Paraglaciecola psychrophila 170: one gene and its partner. The protein of the gene in region 2 binds, or shares a complex with, the protein of the main gene of each other region. Links are inferred from orthologs where the notes say so. Each region holds a gene or a part of one and is shown on either strand. Other genes may lie near its edges. The genes, in order: metK and groL.

Region 1 (8,905 bases), 3.4 Mb from region 2 along the record:
CTTTTGATGCCATCAGTGCTTAATATTATCGCTAGCGAAGCGCCTAATGTAAAAATCATTATGTTCAATACTAGTGGGCGATTACCTTTGAAGGAGTTAGAAAATGGGACATGTGATATTGCAATTGCAGGCTTCTTTGAAAATATTCCAACTAGCTTCTACCAAGAAAAAATAATGGAATATGAATTTGTTGTGTTAGCCAACAAGCAAAACGAACACATTGGATCAGAGCTCACTCTTGCTGCATTTCTTCAATGTAGGCATGTAATGGTTACTTTGACAGGAGCATTGAATGGGAGCATTGATACTGCTCTGGAGTCTTTAGGTGAAAAGCGAAGGGTGCTTGCTGGCTACTCGAGCTTTCTAGCCCCGCAGATTCTCTTAAGGAAACAGAAAAATATACTGTTTGTTTGTGCAAGGCCTTTGGCAGTATTAGCCGTTCAGAATAACAAAGACCTTATAATATATAATAGTCCTGCAGCATTACCTAAGATTGAATTAATCCAAGTATGGCATGAAAGAACTCATAACGACCAATTACGGAAGTTATTAAGGGAAAACTTAAAAAATATCGCATCGAAAGCCAGTTGGAAATAATTAAACGAATAGTGAGAAATATTCTTATTTATCTAGCATGTAATCTAAGTCTAGAAAACCTAGGTTAAATGATTGTAATATGTCATGAGTAGGATTTGTAAAGATATTATTAATAAGCACAAATAGATAAAACGTCATAATGTCGCCGTTGCTTACTAAAGTGATACGTTGGGCGTTGCGAAAACTATTGATCACCTTCGGGTCTAAGTTCTGGGTTTTTATGATCAAACAAGCATAATGTTGTCGCCGATTAAATCGCTGCTCCACTATCATTATATGGTCAGCTAAACCATAGAGCAAACGTGATAGCACACCATATTTTACCCCAATCAAGAACATAAACTCCCTTACTTCACGACGTGCTTGATGATTTTGTTACTGAAGATAACTCTGTTCGAGTTGAGGTTATATTGATAGATAATTTAGAACTTAAAATATGTGAATTTAAACGTGTGATTACCAAGAGCAAAGACCGTTCAGGTTATCATCCAGCCATCCTGTTAAAACTCACTATCTATGATTATCTCAATCGTATTTAATCTTCTCACCGCTTAGAAAAGAGTCATCGCAACGTTGAACTGATGTGGGTGTTGGGTCGATTAATGCCAGACTTTAAAACGATTGCTCATTTTAGAAAGGAAAATGTCAAAGGCATAGATGCTCTATGTCGTCAGTTTGTAGAGATGGGTTGTCAGATGATTATATTCTATGTTCCACTCTTCGCTATTGATGGAGGCAAGTTTAAGGCGGTCAATAACAAGGACAGTAATGTCAGTCGTAACAGTACTGTATTCGGGAAATACGCTGTTGAACATTTATTCGGTGACCTTAAATGTGGACGAGTGCGACGCTCTGCGTAATGACACGTAAACGTAATTTGTTAACCAAAATGAGTATCGATGTGCTGACATACAACTTGATAAGCGTGATATCGACAATAGGATTGACAGGATTGATATGGGCTATGCTGGGCCAGGGTAGTTATCCTTTTGAATGACGTATAAAGCATTAGAAACAGCCACAATTACCATCCAAAAGTCTATTCAAGCTCTAATCTTCAATCTCAAATAAATATTCAACACATCAACTCCCACGCTAATGATGTGAATGAAGCTACCTTAAATTGGTATTCAAAATAGATTTGTCAGAGCCTAAGTCCATCACTGCCTTTTAAGACTAGACTTTAGTGTCAGTAAAGTGTTTAAAGCTACCCTTCTGATGCGAACTAGTTTGGAATTTTAAAGTTTTAAAGTTTTAAAATTATGATGTTTAGAATTTTAGAGTCATAAGATAGGTGTTTAGTTACAATCTTTAATCTGAATAGCTCACTTTTTGATGGCATCACCTATGCCTGTGAATAACAATTTGCAGCGTTTAGTTGCGTTATCAGCAGGTTGACTGAAGAAAATAAAGTCGCCACACAGTGACGATTTTTTCAGTGTCAGGGGGCCGGTGTACTATGAGCTAGCTAGATGCCAACCATAGTTTGTGAAAATGCAACACCCCAAATTCATTACTTTAAAAATACTAAAATACAGCCCCATTTTGAGGCTATTTTGATCTGAGCTGACTCTCTAGATACTTGCTTTGAGGCGTTCAGCAACATCTGTTTTTTCCCAAGGAAATTCTTCTCTGCCAAAGTGTCCGTATGCTGCGGTGGCTTGATAGATGGGTCGCTCTAAGTCGAGCATTTTGAGTAGTCCGTAGGGTCTAAGTTCGAAGTTGTCACGAACCAACTTAACCAATAATGCATCTGAAACTTTTCCTGTGCCAAAGGTATCAATATTGATGGATGTTGGCTCTGCTACACCGATGGCGTAAGACAACTGGATTTCGCATCTGTCGGCTAATCCAGCTGCGACTATATTTTTTGCAACGTAACGTCCAGCATATGCCGCTGATCTATCCACTTTTGAAGGATCTTTGCCAGAAAATGCGCCACCGCCATGTCTTGCCATACCGCCGTAGGTATCAACAATTATTTTACGACCGGTCAAGCCACAGTCGCCCATGGGGCCGCCAATAACAAACCGACCTGTGGGGTTAATAAAATATTTGGTTTTGTTGCTAAGCCATTTTTCAGGTAATACTGGCTTAATAATTTCTTCCATCACGGCTTCACGAAGATCTGCGGTGCTGATGCTTTCATCATGTTGAGTTGACAACACCACCGCATCAATAGCCACGGGTTGATTATTTTCGTAGATAAAAGTGACTTGGCTTTTGGCATCAGGCCTCAACCAGTTTAAGGTACCGTTTTTACGTAACTCAGACTGACGTTTTACCAAGCGGTGAGAATAGGTAATCGGTGCAGGCATCAACACATCTGTTTCATTACTGGCATAACCAAACATTAAACCTTGGTCCCCTGCACCTTGCTCTTCTGGTGAGGTGCGGTCTACGCCTTGATTAATATCAGGTGATTGTTTACCAATGGCATTTAATACTGCGCATGAGTCTGCATCAAATCCCATATCTGAATGCACATATCCGATTTCTCTAACTGTTTTGCGGGTAATTTCTTCTATATCTACCCATGCCGAGGTTGTAACTTCGCCACCTACTAACACCATACCTGTTTTGACAAAGGTCTCACAGGCCACTCTTGCCTTAGGATCTTGGGTTAAAATGGCATCTAAAACTGCATCAGAAATTTGATCTGCAATTTTATCAGGGTGTCCTTCAGATACAGATTCAGAAGTAAATAAATGTGAGGTCATAAAAGCACCTTATGTCAGAGTCGTTGTACGAATTAATACGTATATTTTAACTATTCAAGTACAAAATACCAGTCTTTACTTCTAGACGTCCGAACGTCTATGAATTTTATTCTGCTAAGGTGTAAACAAAAGTCATATGAAAATACTCATTCATAGAGTATTTAAGATTGCAGTTACATGCTGGCTAATACAAAATGTATAGCTAACTAAGGTGTCTTTAGCGAACAGTTACGGATACCCATAATTATTGGATCAGTCAGGAGACCACATGTCGTCATCACGTCGAGAACTCGCCAACGCCATTCGCGCCCTTAGTATGGATGCCGTTCAACAAGCTAACTCCGGTCACCCAGGTGCACCCATGGGTATGGCTGACATCGCGCAAGTGTTGTGGGCAGATCATATGCAACATAATCCAAGCAACCCAGATTGGGCCAACAGAGATAGATTTGTATTATCTAATGGCCACGGTTCGATGTTGATTTATTCTCTTTTACATCTGACTGGTTATGCATTACCGATTGAAGAGTTAAGAAATTTCCGTCAATTGCATTCAAAAACGCCAGGTCACCCTGAATATGGTTACGCACCGGGTATTGAAACTACCACTGGACCTTTGGGACAAGGGTTAAGTAACGCAGTGGGCATGGCGATTGCTGAAAAAACCTTAGCCGCACAGTTTAATCAGCCAAATTTTGATGTAGTTGATCATTTCACCTACTGCTTCTTAGGTGATGGCTGTTTGATGGAAGGTATTTCTCACGAAGTATGTTCTTTAGCAGGTACATTAGGTTTAGGTAAGTTAGTCGCATTTTGGGATGACAACGGTATCTCAATTGATGGTCATGTTGAAGGTTGGTTTACTGATAACACTCCTGCTCGTTTTGAAGCCTATGGCTGGCATGTCATTGCCGACGTAGACGGACACGACTCTCAAGCTATTGCTGATGCGATTGCCGCTGCTAAAGCTGAAACGTCTAAGCCAACACTCATTTGCTGTAAAACTATTATAGGTTTTGGCTCACCGAATAAATCGGGCAGTCACGACTCTCACGGCGCACCTTTAGGTGTAGAAGAAATCAAAGCTGCGCGCGAATTCCTTAACTGGCCTTACGCCCCTTTCGAAATTCCTGAAGATATTTATGCCGGTTGGGATGCAAAAGCGTCGGGTGCTGCAAAAGAACAAGCTTGGAATGATAAATTTACTGGATACCAACAAGCACATCCAGCATTAGCTGCAGAGTTAACGCGACGTTTAGCCGGTGACCTACCCGCTGATTTTTCTGAAAAAGCGGATGCCTTCATTCAGCAATCACAAGACAAAGCTGAAAATGTAGCTAGCCGCAAGGCTTCACAAAATTCAATTGAGACCTTTGCTACATTGTTACCTGAAGTGTTAGGTGGTTCAGCTGATTTAGCTGGCTCAAACCTTACTATTTGGTCTGGCACCAAAGGCATTTCAGCCGATGATGCTAGCGGCAACTACATATATTATGGTGTGCGAGAGTTTGGTATGAGTGGCATCATGAATGGAATTGGGCTGCACGGTGGATTCCGTCCATTCGGCGCTACCTTCTTAATGTTTATGGAATATGCACGCAACGCAGTGCGTATGGCGTCATTGATGGGTATTCCAAATATCTTTGTGTATACCCATGATTCTATTGGTCAAGGTGAAGATGGACCTACTCATCAACCTATCGAGCAAATAGCTAACTTACGCCTTACTCCAAACTTAGCTACATGGCGTCCTTGTGATGGTGCAGAAACTGCGGTTGCATGGAAATCAGCGCTAGAACGTAAAGATGGCCCATCTGCATTAATCTTTAGTCGTCAAGGTTTGCCTGCGCAACCACGAAATGCTGAGCAACTTGCCAATGTTGCTAAAGGTGGTTATGTATTGAAAGAGTGTGCAGGTACCCCTGATGTTATCTTAATGGCTACTGGCTCTGAAGTAGGCATCACGGTTGAAGCCGGGGAGCAATTATCTGCTGCGGGTATGGCAGTGCGCGTTGTGTCTATGCCAAGTACCTCCGTTTTTGATAAACAAGACGCTGACTACCGCGAGTCGGTATTACCTAAAGTTGTGACTAAACGTGTTGCGGTCGAAGCGGCCCATGTCGATTTTTGGTATAAATATGTTGGATTGGGTGGCGCTGTTGTGGGCATGTCCACCTTCGGTGAATCTGCACCGGGTGCTGCATTGCTGAAGTACTTCGGTATCACCACAGAAGCAGTAGTGAAGGCCGCTAAAGGCTTAAACTAAAAACTTCTTTCATAACAAAGGCGCTTTTTAGCGCCTTTGTTATGAAGTATTGCTCATTAGAAAAAGTGTCAGATGGGATGGCTCATCTTGAATCAAATTAAAGAGTGTTATGTTACGAATTGCAATTAATGGTTTTGGTCGTATAGGCCGTAACGTTGTCAGAGCTTTATATGAAAGTGGCCGCAATAGTGACATTCAAATTGTGGCGATCAATGAGATAGCCGAGCCAAAAGGCATTGCACACTTGCTCAAGTACGACACGTCCCATGGGCGCTTTGGTTTTTCTGTCGATTTACAAGCAAAACGTTTGATTGTTGCAGGTGATGAAATTCTGCTGTTGCAGCATGAAAACATTGCTGATCTTCCTTGGGATCAGCTTGATATTGATTTGGTGCTCGAATGTTCTGGTGTACATAATGATAGAGCATCTGGCCAAGCGCATTTAGATCAAGGTGCTAAAAAGGTGTTGTTTTCGCAACCTTGCGGCTCAGATATGGATGCCACCGTCATTTATGGGATCAACGATCATCAATTAAAAGCTGACGACTTAATCGTATCCAGTGGCTCCTGCACTACCAATTGCATTGTGCCGGTGATCCAAGTGTTAGATAACGCTTTCAACGTGCTAAGCGGAACGATTACTACTATTCATTCCTCGATGCACGACCAACAAGTGATTGATGCATACCATACAGATTTGCGGCTTACTCGAGCAGCCAGTCAATCGATTATTCCTGTCGATACCAAGTTGGCGATAGGAATAGAGCGGATATTACCTAAATTTGCTGGTAAGTTTGAAGCTATAGCGGTGCGAGTACCCACTATCAATGTTACAGCTATGGATTTAAGTGTCACTTTAGAAAAACATGTGTGTATTGATGAAGTGAATCAAGCGTTAAAACAAGCCCGAGTAGGGCGCTTAGAGGGGATTTTAGACTACACTGAAGAACCTTTAGTGTCGGTTGATTTTAATCACGATCCTCATTCTTGTATAGTAGATGGTAGTCAAACACGTGTTAGTCACAAACAACTAGCTAAAACTTTAGTCTGGTGTGACAACGAATGGGGTTTTGCTAATAGAATGATTGATAATGCTATTGCCATGTTCAGCATCCAATAAAGCAAGTTAAGCAAAGTAACGAAGTATTATTTACAAGGTAAATTATGTCCATATTGAAGATGACCGAGCTTGATTTAGCCGGTAAAAGAGTATTAATTCGTCAAGATTTAAACGTGCCGGTAAAAGATGGCGTAGTGACCTCTGATGCGCGTATTCGAGCTTCACTACCGACTATCAAGGCTGCTTTAAAACAAGGTGCTAAAGTGATGATTATGTCGCATCTAGGTCGCCCTACAGAGGGTGAAACTGCAGCGGAACTTTCATTATTACCGGTAGTAAATTATCTAAAAGAAAAAACTGATCTGAACGTACGCCTATCGACAGACTATTTAGATGGTGTAGATGTTAAGGACGGTGAAGTAGTGGTCTTAGAAAACGTGCGATTTAATGTTGGCGAAAGTAAAGACGATGAAACCTTAGCTAAAAAATATGCGGCTTTGTGCGATATTTATGTAATGGATGCATTTGGCACTGCCCATCGAGCTCAGGCTTCTACTCACAGTGTTGGGGTATTTGCGCCAGTTGCATGTGGTGGCCCTTTACTTGTAGGTGAACTTGATGCTTTGGGTAAAGCACTACATAATCCAAAACGTCCATTGGTGGCAATAGTCGGCGGTTCAAAAGTATCAACAAAGTTAACGGTATTAGATGCCTTATCTAAAATTGCTGATCAGTTAATAGTCGGTGGTGGCATTTCAAATACCTTTATTGCTGCCCGAGGCTATAATGTAGGCCGCTCGTTACATGAGGCGAACTTAATCCCAGAAGCGAAGCGTTTAATGGACTCCTTAGATATCCCAGAAACGGTGGATGTGCGCGTCGGCAAACATTTTAATGAGTCAGAGCCTGCGGTGATAAAAGATGTCAGCGAAGTGCAAGATGACGAAGAAATCATGGACTATGGCCCACAAACAGCTGAAAACGTGGCTGCAATTTTAAAAGGTGCTAAAACTATTCTATGGAATGGTCCTTGTGGTGTTTTTGAATTTGATAATTTCGCTAAAGGTACTGAAGTGGTAGCGCGAGCTATTGCTGCTAGCGATGCGTTTTCAATAGCGGGTGGCGGTGATACGTTAGCGGCGATTGATAAATGGAATTTAAGTGACCAGATTTCATATATTTCTACTGGGGGTGGTGCTTTCCTTGAATTTGTTGAAGGTAAAGAGCTACCTGCTGTGGCAATGTTAGAAGCTAGAGCAGCTAAATAGCTAATCGGCACACGAGCTTTACATTATAATACCTTGAACTCTACGAGTCGTTAGACACATCGGCTTACAACACAATAAAAAAGGAGTGCTGCACATGGCAACACAAGCCCAACAAGATATGCTTGCAAAAATTAATAACCAAAATGGATTTATCGCTGCATTAGACCAAAGTGGCGGCAGTACACCTAAAGCTTTAGGTTTGTATGGTGTAGATGAGTCTGAGTATCAAGGTGATGCAGAAATGTTCGCTAAAGTTCATGAAATGCGCACTCGGATTATAACTTCAAGTGTGTTTAACGGCGAACGTGTATTAGGCGCAATTTTGTTTGAAGATACCTTAGATAGAGATATTTTAGGTCAAAGTACCTCTAGCTACTTATGGAACGTCAAACAAGTCGTACCTTTCTTGAAAGTAGACAAAGGCTTAGAAGCGGAAATTAATGGTACACAGTTGTTAAAAGCGATGCCTGACTTAGATAATTTATTAGCCAAGGCCAACGCACAAAATGTGTTTGGAACCAAAATGCGTTCTGTGGTTAAGCTGGCAAATTCACAAGGTGTTGAAGCGGTGATTGCACAGCAATTTGCAGTCGCTAAACAAATTTTAGCTGCTGGCCTTATGCCAATTATTGAGCCTGAAGTGGATATTCACAGCCCTGAAAAAGCGGCAGCTGAAGCCTTACTTAAAGCGTCAATCCTTAAACAGTTGGATGATTTAGCGGCCAATCAGCAAGTGATGTTAAAATTAACGTTGCCAGAGACTGCTAACCTCTACCAAGACTTAGTTAATCATCCTAAAGTGTTAAAGGTTGTAGCATTATCTGGCGGTTATTCAAGAGATGAAGCTAACAGCAGATTGACAGAAAATAATGGCATGATTGCTAGTTTCTCCCGTGCACTTTCCGAAGGTCTGAGTGCCAAACAAAGTGATGCTGAATTCGACGCAACGATGGATTCGTCTATCGAAAGTATTTATCAAGCTTCTAAAAGTTAG
Region 2 (9,076 bases):
GTGAAGGTTCGCTTGCAATAATAAAGGTTAATTCATCTCCTTCATCATTGTCCGTGGCCGTTAAGGTAACAAACGTATCGCTATCTTCTGCTAAGGTTTCACTCACATCCGCAGCAACGGGTGCTTGGTTGATAACAAATACCTCGAGGTTAAAGGCCGTTAAGCTTGCCGATGCATTGCCACTGTCTGCTACGCTAATAATAATACCTGATGTGGTACCAATATCACTCTTACTTGGCGTGCCGGTTAATGCCCCGGTGGTGGCGCTAAAAGCGGCCCAACTCGGTTTATTGGTGATACTAAAGGTTTGGGTGTCACCTGCATCCACATCACTAACGCTCGGCGTAAAGCTGTAAGCCACATCTTCATCAATGGTCGTCGCTGGCGTACCCGTGATAACCGGTGCGTCATTGGTATTTGACACCGTCACACTAAAGGCGCTTAAGCTCGCGGCGCCGCCGGCACTATCGTTGACCGTGATAACAATCCCCGACGTCACACCCACGTCATTATTATCCGGCGTGCCGGTTAATGCCCCGGTGGTGGCGCTAAAAGCGGCCCAACTCGGTTTATTGCTGATACTAAAGGTCGTGGTATCACTTGTATCTGCATCCGTTACACTCGGCGTGAAGCTATATACTGCACCCTCTGCTACCGTGGTTGCTGGTGTACCTGATATTACCGGTGCTTCATTTATTACAGGTTCAATTATACCACTCCCACTTAATGTTGAACCTTTAATTGCCCCAAGAAGAATAGCTGATTCAACACCACCATCATTATTATTTGCAATCGCAATTTTAATTGTGTGGGTAGTTAAGTTAAGATCAAGTGCACCAGAAATTATAAGTATATTCGATACGTTACTAAAACCGGTTACGGTAGTTGATGAAGCAAATAAAAAATCTGCGTTAAAATTAGACAGTAACAGACCATTTGGAAAAGTAGCTATATTAACCCCGTCAACCATAATGACCGCGGCATCTAAATAGCTTGTATTACCTATGCTTTCATTGGTAGCGTACATAACTTCCATAACGACGGACTTAATATCAGGCTCAGCTTCAAAAGTAAAAGTCAAAGAAGCAGCGTCATTAGTAGCGTATGTATTAAAGCTGGGATGGTCAGTAAGCGCTTGAGCGACATCGGTTTCTGCTAGAGTAGAGCTCACACCATCAGCTATAAGTGTGCCTGTACTTAGCATAATACCAGTGTTAGTAAAAATAGAATCTTTATTATCAACTTGTCCGAAATCAAGATTATCAAAAGTTCCTAATTGACCTACTTCTCCAACTGCGGTAGCCGCACCAAGTGTATGAACTCCGGTAAAATTAGCAGCAAGTGCATCTCTTAATTCGTTTGGGTCAGAGTTATTGGTTACTGTAGATTCAGCCAAGGCTGCTTGCGACATCAATGAAATCAGGATAAAAGGGGCTATCGATAAAATACTTTTTATTAGACTCTTTTTGATGGGCATGGACTGGACTTCCTTAGGTTAATTATTTAACGAACATGAAACTTATTGAATTCAAAATCGCAAAATTATTATATTATAAAAATGTAATAAAATGTAATAATATAAATTGAAATCATTCTCTATTGTTGTTTTCAGATGGACACTATGGATAAGCTCAGTTCCCAGATTAACCCATACAAGTATTTCTTTTTTTAACAACTCATTAAGTCACTCATACTGAACATACGTTACTTCAATATAAATGCTTGTTAATCACGCCAAGCTGGCCAAGCTGGCCTAGTTGGTTGATGCGATAAAAGCTTTTGTCGACATTTTTCATTGGACACAATTCCATTGTCAGCTGAAGAGGGATTAAGGCTGCTTCATTTTGAATATTCTTATTATTACACTGAACGTCGAGCCGTCTTTCAATGAATAACATCACGTACCCGGTAGTTTTGATAAGTGAGATATCCAATATTGAAATGCACACTCCATTTCATACGCTTTTAACCGACATATAACACGCGCTATGGTGTCACTATTAGTATATCTGCTTTTAAAACGCTATATTCTCTAGCCAATCAAGTTTTAGGTGCCCAAAGTCTTCAATATCTTCCTGCGCCAGATAGCACAACACTAATGGTTAGCAGAAGAATATAGAGCAGGTTATTATTTTTACAGCGTTCAATGCGAGGATCTGTAATTGAAATAAAGTGTTTCAGAAAAGTAGTATTCATTTTTATACCAAGGCTAATGTTATGCCTTGATCTGATCACGACTTGCTCCAAAAGTACAATCTATAATGATCTTGCTGTCATTCCGCACCTAAATTTGGTCATTAATTAACCACTTGATGTGGGTTTGTTAAAAATACCTTGACGCCGATCCCCAGTTTTGACCTATTACTCTCTTTTGAGAGCTATAAATAATGACTTACCCCTCCTCCAAATCCCTCGATCACCTCGGCCTTGTCGCTGGATTTTGTAAAGATATTCAACTTGCACAATATATTGATGATGCATTAGGTGGCTCTAATGAGCGTAAAGTCAGCTTTGGACAATTATTCGTGGCGATGCTACTCAATGGTTTAGGTTTTACCGGTCGCACTTTGCATATGTACAGTGAATATTTTGAAAGCAAACCGCTTGACCGTTTGCTCGGGGAAGGAATATCTGCCGATGATATTAATGACGATGCGCTTGGGCGATGTTTGGATGCACTTTACGACAAGGGCGTATCCTCTCTTTACCAAGGCATAGGCGAGCGGGTGGTCAATCATCTAGGGTTAGATTGCCAAGCGGTGCATCTCGACTCCACTAGTTTCCATTATGATGGCCAAGCCACACCAGAGGGTGAGTTTGGACACATTCGCATTGCCCAAGGCTATTCACGTGACCATCGCCCTGAGCTCAATCAGGTGATATTAAATCTCATTTGCGAAAACCAGTCGGGTATTCCGGTGTACATGAAGCCCGCCAGTGGCAACAACAATGATATGGAAGGCTTTAAACAGATTGTGAAGGCGCATATCGGTAGTTTAAAAGCGGCTCAAGCCAGCCGCTATTTAGTGGCCGATGCCGCGCTTTATGTCAAAGAAACGATTGAGGAATTAGACGCCCGAGGTCAATTATTTATCACGCGGGTGCCGCAAACACTGAAAGAAGCGAAGGCACTGGTTACACAAGCCCCAATTTTACTGTTTACCCCTATTTCCCAAGGCTATGAAGGCGTCAGTTATGACAGCGAATATGGCGGTGTTAAACAAACATGGTTACTCATTCGCAGTGAGCAGGCTTACAAGCGTGAGCAACACAACTTAAACAAGCGCATGTTAAAAGCCGGCGAGCAAGCGCGAAAAAGCTTCAAACAGTTAAGCCAACAACGCTTTGCCTGCATCCAAGATGCACAAAGTGCCATTGTAAAATGGCGAAGTAAACAAACCGTGTGTGATGTCAATGCCCGAGCAATTGAAGTGACGGTATATGCAAACGCAGGACGACCTAAACGAGGCGAATTACCCACGCGCATTGAATATCAAATCACGGGCGAATTATGCACACCTCTGATATCACGCCAAACCGCTTTACACCAACTCGGACTGTTCATTATTGCCACCAATGATGTCAGTGATGATTTGGATATGGCCAGTTTACTCAGCAGCTACAAAGCCCAGCAAAATGTTGAAAAAGGCTTTCGTTTCTTAAAAAGTCCCGACTTCCTAACCAGTGCCATTTACCTCAAGAAGCCAGAGCGTATTGAAGCCTTACTGATGGTCATGACCAGCTGTTTAATGGTGTACGCCAGTCTAGAGCATCAAATCCGCAAAACACTCAAAGACAAGGCGTGTTACTTCCCCGACCAGAAAAAAAAGCCAAGCCAAACACCCACTGCTCGATGGGTTTTCCAATGCTTCGAAAATATTACGGTTCTGTATCAAGCTGAACACATTCCGCTGGTGATGAACTTAAAAGAACGACAACACATCATCATTAATTGCCTTGGTGATGTATACCGGAGAATTTATTCTTAAAGTGGGTGCGGAAGATCGGATATAAGTCTTAGACGTCTACATCCCACTGTAGCTAAAGGTTAAAATCAACTTAAAAAGGAACGATTATTGTACCTATTCTTATGTACCTAATTAGCATGGTCAAAACGGAACACATTAATAATGAGGCTCAACTCTAGGGGGACCTTCCCATTGAAAACTTGCTAGCAAATGGTTCATGATCTGAACCAGAATATTCAATACGTTAACGCTAATTTCGACCCTTTAATAAGTGCCATCATCAATCGTGTAACACAATTGGTTGCCTTCCAAATTACTGAGTCCTAAAAACCCTGAAGTATCCATTTTTTTACCTTTCTTTTTATCCTTCCATAGCCCATAACCACGAGAGCGATCTTCGATGTGCAATGCTGAGTTTCGAATTTTTCTCACTGACGGAAATAACCTATTAAACTCATTAAGGCAATCTTGGGTAGATTTAGGTATACATTTGTACTCCACTAGTTCTTCTAAAAATTTAGCAAATGAATCAACAGAATAGACAAATGTGTGCGCATGAATAAATGGGATTTGATGCAAATATGATCTTGGTATGATGCCAAGTTCAGCCTTACTTGCCCTTAGCTTTTTCTCAGTGATTAATCTGTATTTATCGAAATCTTGGTAATAATCATCCTCGGCATCGTTGCGAACATGAAGATCAATTTCTTGTCTCAACTCATTCTCTTGCTCCATTTCTTGACGATGATTTCGTTGTGTGGAATTTGATGCCTCATACATCGATAAGGAAATTGCAGCCTCCGTTACAATACGCTGTAAGTTACTTAGCATGCCTTCAATTTCATGCTTTAAACTTTGGTCTTCGAATTGAAGCCGCGTGCCCGGATAGTTTAATTCGATGATGTACATGCCACTCCTTGCTTATAACAGCTTATTATATTCTCCTGTGACATATCCTACCGTGTGAGCTAGGACTGAACAACGTATAAACGGCTAAAGAATTATATCTAAATCATAAGGTAACGAGCCAATCTTCCAATTCAGTGAACCACGAAGCTATCGTCATCAAGGACATGGTACAAATGACACACCTGTATGGGGAAGCTTTGATAGCTAGTTCTAGTTTGTATTGTCCCATGATGCGTTCATACGTAATGCCTTTAGGCTTATCCCCTTGCTGGAAGTCTTTGGCTTAGGTCTTTGGTTTAAATAGGAGCACTGGTGGTAAAGGTCTAAATGAGAATGATTCTTAAAACTGAATATTTCAAGACTACGATAATCGTAGAAGTAAGGTAACGACGCAATCGTCATAGATATCTAGTACCCCAGCATGCCCCCCTATGGCATCTGTAAGGGAATAAAAGAGACTTATGTGAATAGGTGAGAATAGGGAGCGTAAAGAGCTGTGTGTCAGTTATAGATGTAAAAAAGGGCGCCACGAATGGCACCCTTAATGTCTCCACAATTGACTCTACAAGGTTAAAATAAACCTTTTTAAATCAACAACTAGCGTGGGGAAGCTTAATTACATCATACCGCCCATGCCACCCATTCCGCCCATGTCAGGCATGCCAGGTGCATCAGTTTTTGGAGCTTCGGCAATCATACATTCTGTGGTGATCATCAAACTTGCGATTGATGCGGCGAACTGCAATGCAGAACGAACCACTTTAGTAGGATCTAGAATACCCATCTCTATCATATCGCCGTATGTGTCGTTGGCAGCGTTATAACCGAAGTTGCCTTCGCCATTCTTCACTGCGTTAGTCACAACAGAAGCTTCTGCGCCAGCATTAGAAGCGATTTGACGTAATGGCGCTTCCATTGCACGAAGTGCTAGTGTAATACCGTGAGTTTGGTCTTCGTTGTCGCCTTTTAAGTCAACCATTTTAGAGGCCGCACGAACTAGAGCAACACCACCGCCAGGTACAACACCTTCTTCTACTGCAGCACGTGTTGCATGAAGTGCATCTTCAACACGGTCTTTTTTCTCTTTCATTTCGACTTCAGTGGCTGCGCCAACCTTGATAACTGCAACACCGCCAGCTAATTTAGCTAGACGCTCTTGAAGTTTTTCTTTGTCGTAGTCAGAAGTAGATTCTTCAATCTGTGCACGAATTTGCGCAACACGACCTTTAATCATCTCCTCTTCGCCAGCACCATCTACAATAGTGGTGTTGTCTTTGTTGATCACAACACGTTTAGCTGTACCAAGATCTTCTAGTGTTACTTTTTCAAGTTCTAAGCCGATTTCTTCAGAAATCACTGTACCACCAGTAAGTGTTGCAATGTCTTGCAACATAGCTTTACGACGGTCACCAAAACCAGGTGCTTTAACCGCTGCTACTTTAACGATACCGCGCATGTTGTTTACTACTAAGGTAGCTAGTGCTTCTCCTTCAACATCTTCAGCAATAATCAACAAAGGCTTAGATGCCTTTGCAACCGCTTCTAATGTAGGTAGTAATTCACGTATGTTGGTAATTTTTTTATCAACCAAAAGCATGTATGGGTTGTCTAGTTCAACTGTCCCGTTTTCTTGGTTGTTCATGAAGTAAGGAGACAAATAACCACGGTCGAATTGCATACCTTCTACAACGTCTAATTCGTTTTGTAGAGACTGGCCTTCTTCAACTGTAATTACGCCTTCTTTGCCTACTTTATCCATTGCTTCAGCGATAAGGTCGCCGACTTCAACGTCAGAGTTTGCAGAGATAGTACCTACTTGGGCGATAGCTTTGCTATCAGCACAAGGTACAGATAAGGCTTGTAATTCTTTTACTGCAACAACAATAGCTTTGTCGATGCCGCGTTTAAGATCCATTGGGTTCATACCGGCAGCAACTGCTTTCAAACCTTCGGTCACAATAGCTTGAGCCAATACAGTTGCAGTAGTAGTACCGTCACCGGCTTCGTCATTTGCTTTAGACGCTACTTCTTTAACCATCTGTGCACCCATATTTTCGAATCTGTCTTCCAATTCGATTTCTTTGGCTACAGATACACCATCTTTAGTGATGGTAGGTGCACCAAATGATTTTTCTAAAACCACGTGACGACCTTTAGGACCTAAAGTTACTTTTACTGCGTTAGCAAGGATGTTGACACCGGCTAACATTTTTACTCGAGCGTCATCAGAAAAACGAACTTCTTTAGCTGCCATGATAATAATTCCTCAAAAATGCTGTTAATGGATTGGGTTTATTCGACTACTGCTAAGATGTCGCTTTCACTAAGGATAAGCACTTCTTCGCCGTCTAACTTTTCAGTTTTAACCCCATAACCATCGTTGAAAATAACGATGTCACCTATTTTAACGTCGACTGCTTTAACATCGCCATTATCTAGTACACGACCATTTCCTACAGCGATAACTTCGCCGCGAGTCGACTTTTCTGCTGCAGAGCCTGTTAATACAATGCCACCTGCAGATTTACTTTCTTGTTCGTGACGCTTAACGATAACGCGATCGTTTAAAGGACGAATTGCCATTTTCAAATCTCCTGAAAATTCCAATGTTAATAATGCTATGTGCCTTTGACATAAAGGCGGTGATTAAGCAGAAGACGCATCGTCTGCTTAGAATTCTTTTCTGATAGAACTTAGTTCTGCGTTCATAGATGGGGTTAGCAGGAGTGATCTCAAGGCTTTTTAATTAAAAAAGTAAAATAAATACGATGTTTCACTCCATACATTTTGACATAGGGTAAGTGATTCACTTTTACAATGCTGTAAAAGTGGATCTTTTGTTGCTGTCACAGAGTATTAGGTTTTGAATCTATAATTGTTGCCTATGGGAGGTTTCATTTTGGTTGCAAAAAACAATAGGCTTTACTTTATGAAATATTGGGCGTTATTGGTGTTAATTGTGACGAGTACTCACATCAAAGCTCAGGAGGAGATTGCCTTAGAAGATGATATGCGACCTGTGTGGGAGGTGGGTGTATTTGCTGCGGCTTTTAGTTCCCCTGAATACCCTGCAGCAGGTCAACGTCAGATTAATGTTATTCCCGCCCCATATTTTATTTATCGCGGTGAAACCTTACGAATTGGTGATGGCTCAATTGCCAGAGCAGTAGCAATCGATAAAAGTTGGTATGAACTCGACTTATCTTTGGCAGGTTCGTTTAACGCTAATTCAGAGGATAACGAGGCAAGGCTTGGTATGCCTGATATAGATTTTATTTTTGAGTTAGGACCACAGCTTAGAGTACGGTTATCTAAATTTGAATTTGAACAACATGGCAAAGGAGAGTTGTTTTTAAACTTACAAGCTCGCGCCGCATTTTCAACCGATTTTTCGGGTTTTAACAAACGCGGATATGTGTTTCAACCGGTATTGAGTTATCGCCAACGAGGATGGTTAAGCGAGAAAACCGCATTATCTATTAACCTGTCACCCACCTGGGCTACTGAAAAATTACACAATTATTTCTATCAAGTTGATAATGATTTTGTCACCGAACAGCGTTCAGCCTACGATGCCAAAAGTGGTTATTTAGGTACAGAATTATCTGTCGGTCTGTCATTTAACGCCACCGAAGACATTCGAATTTTTACCTTTGCCCGTGCTTCTCTGCATTCGGGAGCAGCAAATGAGGATAGCCCAATTTTTAGAGACAAAAGCACTTATTCTTATGGTGTAGGCATGGTGTGGCAATTATGGGAGAGTGAAGAAAAGGTGTCAGGCCGATAGGTTTTAATGTTTAATTAGATGCAACGTCATCATTTCCCACCTAATTCACATAATAACTGGAGAATTTTAAAACGAATTTAAGCCAATAGTATCGGCCACATGTCGACCGTTTTGCTGACTAGGAGGTTTTGGTAGCTACATTATTGAATGACATACATAGCCAGTGGTTAATTCTGTTCGCGGTTCATGAAATAATCATGTGCGTCATCGGATATATCACTGCCAAGATATTCTCTACCACAATTCTTAGCTGCTAAGAGAGTCGCTCCAGAGCCAAAAAAGGGATCGATTACTAATTCTCCGCTAGATGTGCTTTGTTGAATGAGTATTTCGATAAGCGGAACTGGTTTCTCGGTTGGATAGCCTCTATAAACTCTTTTACACTCGAGTACATCGGGAACACCTAAATTAT

The links.
Region 1: the proteins of groL (region 2) and metK are in contact, whole or in part, in a cryo-EM structure (PDB 8P4O), measured with the Escherichia coli proteins. The link is inferred for Paraglaciecola psychrophila 170 from one-to-one orthologs.

Annotation. Positions count from the first base shown.
Region 1 is NC_020514.1:1,411,615-1,420,519, forward strand. What follows is about bases 1,245-4,031. They hold metK (methionine adenosyltransferase), read right to left. Parts: upstream 3,318-4,031; coding sequence 2,172-3,317; downstream 1,245-2,171. Other genes in these bases: tkt (transketolase), read left to right, coding at 3,586-4,031. Outside these bases: C427_RS06110 (LysR family transcriptional regulator), read left to right, coding at 1-597; C427_RS06115 (hypothetical protein), read right to left, coding at 622-930; more of tkt, read left to right, coding at 4,032-5,583; epd (erythrose-4-phosphate dehydrogenase), read left to right, coding at 5,693-6,703; C427_RS06145 (phosphoglycerate kinase), read left to right, coding at 6,748-7,911; C427_RS06150 (fructose bisphosphate aldolase), read left to right, coding at 8,006-8,905. UniProt on the Escherichia coli protein: Catalyzes the formation of S-adenosylmethionine (AdoMet) from methionine and ATP.
Region 2 is NC_020514.1:4,802,924-4,811,999, reverse strand. The notes cover bases 4,813-7,770. They hold groL (chaperonin GroEL), read right to left. Parts: upstream 7,132-7,770; coding sequence 5,494-7,131; downstream 4,813-5,493. Other genes in these bases: C427_RS21085 (co-chaperone GroES), read right to left, coding at 7,170-7,460; C427_RS21095 (hypothetical protein), read right to left, coding at 4,813-4,877. Also shown: C427_RS21110 (Ig-like domain-containing protein), read right to left, coding at 1-1,477; C427_RS21100 (IS1634 family transposase), read left to right, coding at 2,388-3,989; more of C427_RS21095, read right to left, coding at 4,233-4,812; C427_RS21080 (MipA/OmpV family protein), read left to right, coding at 7,807-8,664.